2 regions of the Marinobacter sp. NFXS11 genome follow, and region 2 is predicted to be linked to the other one. Evidence: predicted binding sites of a transcription regulator. Region 2 holds the regulator's gene; the other holds the start of a gene.
The links. Region 2 encodes sigma-54, which starts transcription at its own class of promoters, with help from an activator protein. Its sites were predicted from a motif close to ANTGGCATNNANNTTGCTNT; they were not measured.

Region 1: flgA (flagellar basal body P-ring formation chaperone FlgA) is a predicted target of sigma-54. The motif match lies at 2,167-2,186, and genes of this name have one in related genera.

Annotation. Positions count from the first base shown of each region.
Region 1 covers NZ_JAGDDV010000001.1:1,622,265-1,626,477, forward strand. The annotation lists gene J3362_RS07585 (MFS transporter) at 1-340, opposite strand, end outside; gene J3362_RS07590 (CheR family methyltransferase) at 344-1,171, opposite strand; gene J3362_RS07595 (chemotaxis protein CheV) at 1,209-2,138, opposite strand; gene flgA (flagellar basal body P-ring formation chaperone FlgA) at 2,327-3,028, shown strand; gene flgM (flagellar biosynthesis anti-sigma factor FlgM) at 3,202-3,528, shown strand; gene J3362_RS07610 (flagella synthesis protein FlgN) at 3,536-4,006, shown strand; gene J3362_RS07615 (cyclic di-GMP-binding domain-containing protein, MshE-related) at 4,045-4,213, opposite strand, start outside.
Region 2 covers NZ_JAGDDV010000001.1:659,073-663,285, forward strand. The annotation lists gene rapZ (RNase adapter RapZ) at 1-744, opposite strand, end outside; gene ptsN (PTS IIA-like nitrogen regulatory protein PtsN) at 773-1,243, opposite strand; gene hpf (ribosome hibernation promoting factor) at 1,331-1,639, opposite strand; gene J3362_RS03170 (RNA polymerase factor sigma-54) at 1,740-3,260, opposite strand; gene lptB (LPS export ABC transporter ATP-binding protein) at 3,418-4,143, opposite strand; gene lptA (lipopolysaccharide transport periplasmic protein LptA) at 4,121-4,213, opposite strand, start outside.

The sequences.
Region 1 (4,213 bases), 960 kb from region 2:
ATTGGTGAACCACCGCAAGCCCGGTACCACCGACCACGGCCGCAAGACAAAGCAGGGAAAACAGACCAGTCCAGGACGCCAGGCCTCCGATAAGACCGGCCACAACGCCCATGATGGCACCCAGCAGCATCACGCGCTTGCGCCCGATGCGCTCCATTAACCAGGTTGCCGGTTTGATAGCCAGAACGGTGCCTACGACCACCAGTCCGACGGGAAGTGTTGCGTACTCGGGCGCCGGGGCGAGCATTCTGCCCTGAATGCTGCCTATAAAAACGATAAAAGGCGCTGTGCACATGGCCAGCGCCTGAGCGGCAACCAGGACCCAGACATTGAGGGGCATGGATTATTTTTTCCTGTAGATGATTCCGGGGTGGCACTGAACCATCTCGTAGAGATGGGGCAGGCCGTTGAGCGATTCCGAGGCACCAAGAACAAGGTAGCCGCCCGGGTTCAGGGTGGCGTGCATCCGGGTGAGAATGTCCTTTTTCAGGTCCGCCGAAAAATAGATCAGAACGTTCCGGCACATCACAATATCGAACTTGCCCAGCATATAACGCTCAAGCAGGTTCAACTCCTTGAACTCCACCATGCTCTTGATCTGGGGTTTGATCTGCCAGCCACCGTTCAGGGACGGCGTGAAAAACTGCTTCTGGCGCTCTGGCGAGAGCCCCCGACCAATGGCAAGCATTTCATACTCACCCTTGCGAGCCACATCAAGAACGCTTTTGGAGATATCCGTCGCGGTGATCTTTACATCCCGGAGCTTCCCGGGCCTCGCCCGCCGAAACTCCTCAATGATCATAGCAATCGAGTAAGGCTCCTGGCCGGTTGAGCAGGCGGCAGACCAGATACGCAAAGGCTGTGCTGAGTTGCGCTCCGCGAATTCAGGAAGCAGTTTTTCCTGGAGAATCCGGAAAGGGTGATTGTCACGGAACCACAGGGTTTCATTGGTTGTCATCGCGTCGATGACAGTCTCTTTCAGACCGCCCCGCCCGGGGCGTTTAAGGCGCTCGAGCAGCTCACCCAGGGTATTCAGGCTGTTCTCTTCGAGAATCCTGCGCAACCGGCTTTTAACCAGGTACTGTTTGTTATCGCCCAGTAAAATCCCACAGGCATTCTGCAGGAACGATTTGAAGGCTTCATATTCCTGTGGCGTTATTTCCGCTTTCATTGGGTCTCTGTTCTGAGTGAATCTTTGAGCGGCTCCATCAACCCTGGTCGATGATTTCCATCACGCGCTCTGCCAGTTCGTCCGGACTGAACTTTGCCATAAAGTCGTCGGCCCCGACCTTCTTTACCATGGCCTGGTTGAACACACCGCTGAGTGAGGTGTGAAGCATAACAAACATATCCGAAAGCGCCGGGTCCTCTTTCACCTTGGTGACGAGGGTGTAGCCATCCATTTCAGGCATCTCCACGTCCGAGATGATCAGAGAGAAGTGATCCTTGGCCCGGGAACCGTCCGCGGTGATTTCCTTCAGATGTTCAATAGCCTGCTTGCCGTCGTTTTTCAGCACCACTTCCATGCCAATTGCGGTGAGACACCGCTGTATCTGGCGCCGGGCCACGGACGAATCATCCACCACCAACACGGGCAGATGCCCCGGCACACGCTCCGCGCTCTTGCTCAGAACGGCTTCGGTTACGTCCTCCCCAAGCGGAGAAACTTCTGAAAGAATCTTCTCTACATCAATGATTTCAATAAGTTTATCATCAATTTTCGTGACAGCGGTAAGATAGACATCCTTGCCGGCCCCTTTGGGTGGAGGCAGGATTTCTTCCCAGTTCATGTTCATGATTCGCTCTACGCCGCTCACCAGGAAACCCTGCGTTTTGCGATTGTATTCAGTGATGATGACGAAACTGGTCGACAGGTCTTCTTGCGGGATACCGGGCAGACCGATTGCCATGCTCAGATCAATAATGGGGATAGTCTCACCCCGGCTGTGGGCAACGCCTCGAACGACCGGCCGGCTATTGGGCAGGGAAAACAGCTTCGGACACTGCAGAACCTCTTTCACCTTGAACACGTTGATCCCGTAGATCTGACGCCCCCTGAGACGGAAAAGAAGCAGCTCGAGGCGGTTCTTTCCGACCATCTGAGTACGCTGATTAACACTGTCCAAAACCCCTGCCATTTCGATTCTCCTGGCTTGCCGGAATTACAACGGCATATATCTTGCTGTTCACTGAATAATAGCCTGATCGACGGAAACCCGTCATATCAGGGGTGGGCTAGCCCATTTAACGGCCATATTTACCGAATCCTTAGCCTGATTCGGGCTTTTCTGCCCTGTTGTTGACAGCATAGGACAAACTGACACGTATGCGCATCACGAATTTCGCCCTACTACTGCTAATGTCTGGCCTGAGCATGTCACTCCAGGCTGGAACGACGGCCGACCAGATTCAGAAAGCAACGCTGGCGTTTCTGGACAGCTTCGCGTCTGAACAGGCCGAGCATGGCTACACCGTTTCCTTCGAACCCGGTTCCATCGACAGCCGCCTCGCTCTCGCCGAGTGCGAAAAGCCTTTGAGTGTAGAGTTCAGCGGTGACCCCTGGAAAAGCACCAGCCCGTCGTTGCAGGTAGCCTGCGAAGGAACCCGCCCATGGCGAATGTTTGTTACCGCTTCAGTCTCTATCCATGGGCCAGCCCTGGTGGCAGCGAGGCCACTCACGCGTGGAGAGCGAATTACCGAAGGTCTTCTTGCAAAGCAGTCTGTTGAAATCAATTCATCCAGGCGTGGCGTGATAACGGATGCGAAACAGGCGATTGGCATGGAAGTGCGGCGCGCAGTGAATGCGGGATCGCTCGTTACACCAGACATGCTTTCGGCACCGAATGCGGTCGAACGGGGCGATCATGTTATCATCACCGCCAAAACCGGCGGATTTTCAGTGCGTTCCCGGGGCAAAGCCCTGGCAAGCGCCAGTGTTGGCGAACAGGTTCTGGTTGAGAATCTGCGGTCATCCCGCACGATAAGAGCCAGCGTTGTCGCGCCGGGCCACGTGGAAATTCCGATGTGAGCCAAGTGCGGCACAGGCTTGCCGGAGCGGCAAGTGAATGCCGCAGAACCGGTCGTAAAATCAGACGAAAAAAAGTGCTAAAAGTACTAAAGGTTTTCGCGGCGCCGCCGTTAAGAAGACATAAACTCGAGTAAGCGCCGCATTCGTGGCGCGACAGGCAAGCAGGTACAGATATGTCAGTTGACTTAAATGGAATTGGCCCCGGCCAGGTCAACACCCAGAGAACCACGGCCGACAAAAGCTCCGGCGCACAGAACACCCAGCCGGCATCCAACGAACAGGCAAAGACACAGGCCCAAGGGGCCCGTGGTGAGAACGTCAGCCTGAGCAATCAGGCCAAGAACCTGAAGCAGCTCGAACAAAAGCTGGGCGATTATCCGGAAATGGATGACGACCGCATCGAGCAGATCCGTTCCGCCCTTGAAAATGGCACGTACAAGATTGATGCCGAGAAACTGGCCCAGAAAATGCTTGAGATGGATGAAAGCATTTTCGGGTGAGTAGACCATGGCCGCAATTGATGATTTGAAGACCCTTCTTTCCCAGGATATCAGCCAGCTTGAAACACTGGCTGACGTTCTCGGCAAGGAAAAGACCTGCCTTGCGAATTCCGACCTCCGCCAGCTGGACGCCCTGACCAGAGAGAAGAATGATCTCCTCGGTGCAGTCCGCGAACGCGCCAAACAGAAAATCCGAACGCTGGTACAGATGGGATATCGCCCCGAAAGTGGCGAGCCTTCCCGCTTTATCCGCAGCGCCGGATTCTCGGATCTCTTCGAACTCTGGCAGGAGGCGGACCAGAAGCTGCGAACCTGTCAAACGCTGAACCAGACCAATGGTCGCGTGATCAGCCACTTGCAAAAGCGTTTGTCGAGACTCACCGATATTTTCCGTGGCGCCACCGGCCAGCAAAAGCTGTACGGTGCACAAGGTCAGCAGACCACGGTATCAAGCAGCACGGTACTCGCCAGCGCCTGACCCCGAAAGCATGGCTCTGCCGAGCCATGCTTTGCAATTCATCGGGTGTAGATGGTCATCTGGGAGTCGGGATGAAACCGGATGTCGTGAATGCTCACGTTGCCAATTGAAGCTCCCTGGCCTCCCGTAACCCGTATATTGTCCATCCGGATTTCCTCGATGCGCTCAGGGAACGCCAGCATCAGGGCGCCATCTTCTCTTACCCGA
Region 2 (4,213 bases):
CGTCATGTAGCTGCGGTTGCTGTCTGCGAAAGAGGGCAGCCAGGTATCCAGAAATGATTTCAGGTCCTCGATCATCTTCCGGCTCGCCGGTTCTTTTTCCAGAAACTCGATAACCGGCTGGTCGGTACCGACGTACTTGCGGAGGCTGGTATCCCAGTAGGGGTTAGGAAGACAGCGAACATCAAAAACGTAGTCGGAATCCAGCGGTACGCCGTGTTTGAAGCCGAATGACTGAAACAGGAGAGCCAGTTCCTGATCTTTTCGACCGACCACGCGCTGCTTGACCATGTCCCGCAGTTCATACATGGACATGCCGGTGGTATTTACATACAGGTCGGAAAGCTTGGAGAGGGGTTCCAGCAGTTTCTTTTCGCTGGTAATGGCTTCCCGGAGAGAGGTCCTGTCGTCACTCAACGGATGCTTTCTGCGGGTGGCGTGAAAACGCTGAAGAAGCGACTGCTCGTCGGCGTCCAGGAAGATGATTTCAACGGTAACTCCGGTTTCCTGGAGGCGCCGGTATATCTCCTCGAAATTTGCCAGCTCGCCGGAAAGGTTCCGCGCATCGATACTGACGGCCATCTTGCCCAGCCGGCCTGGTTGTGTCTGGCTGGCCGCTTCCCGGGTGAGGGGAAAGAGCAGGCCGATAGGAAGATTGTCGATGCAATAGAACCCGAGGTCCTCAAGCACATGAAGTGCCGTACTCTTGCCCGAACCGGACCTGCCACTGACGATAATCAGCTTCATGACCACCTTACCTCCACTGCAGTGAATATCAGCCGCCTGAGGCGGTCATGCGCTGGTACAGCGTGCTGGCGTCCTCGCATTGCCGGAGGCGATCACAGAATGACCGCTCGTTGAACTTCTCGGCCAGTTGGCTCAGCAGCTCAAGGTGCTCGCTGGTTGCCTCTTTTGGAACAATCAGGGCAAAGATCAGATCGACTGGCTGATTGTCGATAGCATCGAACTCCACGCTTTCTTCAAGCGTCATCAGCACACCCACCACGTGATCCAGTCCTTCCAGGCGGCAGTGGGGAATGGCAATTCCCTGGCCAATGCCGGTGCTGCCTAGGCGCTCACGGGAAATCAGGTTGTTGAAAAGCTGGGTCTCGCTGAGCGTATTGTCCTGATAGTTTATCTGCTCGGCAATAAACTCCAGGGCCCGTTTCTTACTGGACGCAGCTACCCTGCAGAGGGTGAGCTCCGGAGCAAGAATGTTGTCTATGGTCAGGGATGTGTCGCTCATGGATCGACTGCATTTCCGTTAAAAAAAAGGCCGCGACACGTTACTCATGTCGCAGCTCGATTAGATGAAGTGCATGAAAACAGCCCGTTAGCGAGAGCCGTTTCCGTGCATCCGTTCTACATTCTTTTCCTTGTGCTTGAGGATCTGACGGTCCAGCTTGTCGATAAGGGCATCAATGGCCGCGTACATATCCTCGTTTTCTGCCTTTGCGTGAATCTCACCACCTACCACGTGCAATGTGGCTTCCGCAATCTGGCGCACCTTTTCCACTTCCAGGGTGACCTGGCAGTTACTGATGTGGTCAAAGTGACGCTCGAGCTTCTCGAATTTCTCTGAAACGTAATCCTTCAGTGCGGGAGTCAGTTCTACGTGATGGCCTGAAATATTGAGTTGCATAGGCGTCTCCTGTTGTCATCATGCCGGCTCCCGGGAGCCGGTCTGGGTGCTGGCGCATTGTGCGCCGGCGAATACGTTGTTGCGTCCCGTCCTGGAGTATTCAGACCAGCCGCTTGCGTTCGTTGGACGGCGGAATGTGCATGGCCTCCCGGTACTTGGCAACGGTGCGTCGCGCAACCTTGATACCCTGTTCCCCTAGCATGGCTGCAATTTTACTGTCGCTCAATGGCTTTTTGGGTGTTTCGGCGGCAATCAGCTTCTTGATCATCGCGCGGATGGCCGTGGAAGAGCATTCCCCGCCCTCGTCAGTGCTGACATGGCTGGAGAAGAAATACTTCAGTTCGAATATGCCCCGCGGGGTATGCATGTATTTCTGGGTCGTAACGCGTGAAATCGTCGACTCATGCATTTCTACCGCCTGGGCGATGTCGGAAAGGATCAGCGGCTTCATCGCTTCTTCGCCGTGATCCAGGAATCCCTGCTGGTGCTCGACAATGCGGGTCGCCACTTTCAGCAGGGTCTCATTGCGGCTTTGCAGGCTCTTGATAAACCACTTGGCCTCCTGCAACTGATCGCGCAGGTAAGTGTTGTCTGCACTGCTGTCCGCACGCCTTATAAGTGAAGCATAGCTGGCATTCACCCGGATGCGCGGAGCAATTTCCGGATTCAGCTCAACGCGCCAGCGACCATTGTGCTTGCGAACGATGACGTCCGGAATGACGTAGTCGGGTTCGGCGCGGTCAATAACGTCGCCCGGCCTCGGATTCAGGCCGGTGATCAGCGCCAGGACTTCCCGGAGCTGATCTTCTTTCAGGCGGCTGCGGCGCAACAACTGGGCGTAGTCACGGTTGCCCAGCAGGTTGATGTAATGGGTAATCACCAGCCGTGCCTGGGCCAGCCAGGGGGTCTCCGGTGGCAACTGATTGAGCTGGATCAGCAGGCATTCCTGCAGATCCCGGGCGAACACGCCAGGAGGGTCAAAATGCTGCAGTCGGTGAAGAACCGCTTCTACTTCGTCCAGCTCAAGGGGGTCCTCGTCGTTTTCATCCAGCATCCCGGCATGGATATCTTCCAGAGCGCTCGTCAGATAGCCGCGTTCATCCACCGCATCCATCAACGCGTGGGCAATGGCTTGGTCCCGCTCACTCAGCGGAGTCAGGTTGAGCTGCCATTCCAGGTGATCCTGAAGCGTCTCGGTGGGCGAGTTTCGGGTCTCGAAATCGTGGTCGTTTTCGTCGTCATTGCGGGCTGCCGGGGCGGGAGCGGACTGGTAAATGTCGTCCCAGGCTGTGTCGACCGGCAGGTCGTCCGGGATGTTATCCGGAATATCGTTTTCAGACGACCAGTCGGGGCCGTTTTCGGATTCGTCCCAGTCGCTGGAAGGTTCCGGTGTGGTCTCCGCGGCAGACTCAGCTGCGTTGGCCTCGCGCTCGTCACTCTCGGTAGCCGTGTCGGTCTGATCGTCGTCCTCGGATGTCTCCAGCATGGGGTTGGATTCCAGTGCCTGCTGGATTTCCTGTTGGAGGTCGAGGGTAGAGAGCTGGAGAAGCCGGATCGCCTGTTGCAGCTGGGGTGTCATGGTCAGGCTCTGACCCAGCTTTAACTGTAAGGAGGCTTTCATAACCATGGTTCAGGATCCGTCACTCATCAGCGCTTTGTGTCATAGGTCTTGAAAAAATCTTTATATGCCGGTTACTTGCCGCGGTTTTTCGTTACCCTAGCAAGTTCTTTGCCGAGTTTACTTGCTACAGATCATCAAAACAATGAGCCATTCACTGTCAAAGCCTGAATTCGTCCCCGAGGTAAACTTCCTTGACCTGTTGATTGGCCAGGATCGCATCGGCATTGCCGGAGGCGATAATGTGCCCGCCCGACACAATGTACGCGTTCTCGCAGATATCGAGAGTCTCGCGCACGTTATGGTCGGTGATCAGCACGCCAATCCCCTTGTCCCGCAGGTGCCGGATGATGTGCTTGATGTCGCTGACGGATATAGGGTCAACGCCGGCGAAGGGCTCATCCAGCAGGATGAAAGCCGGCTCCATGGCCAGGGCCCGGGCAATTTCCACCCGTCGCCGCTCACCACCGGACAGGGCCATACCAACGCTGTCCCGGATATGGGTGATGTGGAACTCCTCCAGCAGCGCCTCGAGCTTTTTCTGCCGGTCTGCCTTGCTCAGGCCCTGCCGCGTCTCAAGGATCGCCATGATATTGTCACGCACAGACAGTTTGCGGAAAACCGAGGCTTCCTGTGGCAGATAGCCGATGCCCTGACGGGCCCGACCGTGCATCGGCAGCGGCGTAATATCCCGGCTGTCGATGGTTATCCGCCCGTGATCGGCGGGTACCAGCCCAACGATCATGTAGAAACAGGTGGTTTTCCCGGCGCCGTTGGGGCCTAGCAGTCCGACAATTTCTCCGCTTCGAATTTCCAGGGAGACGTCGATAACCACTTTTTTCTGTTTGTAACTCTTTGCCAGGTTACTGGCTCTCAGAACTGCCATCGGTTTCCTGTTTGTCAGTGCGTCTGTCGGCGCTGCGCGGCTGGATCACCATTTCTACCCGGCCACTGCC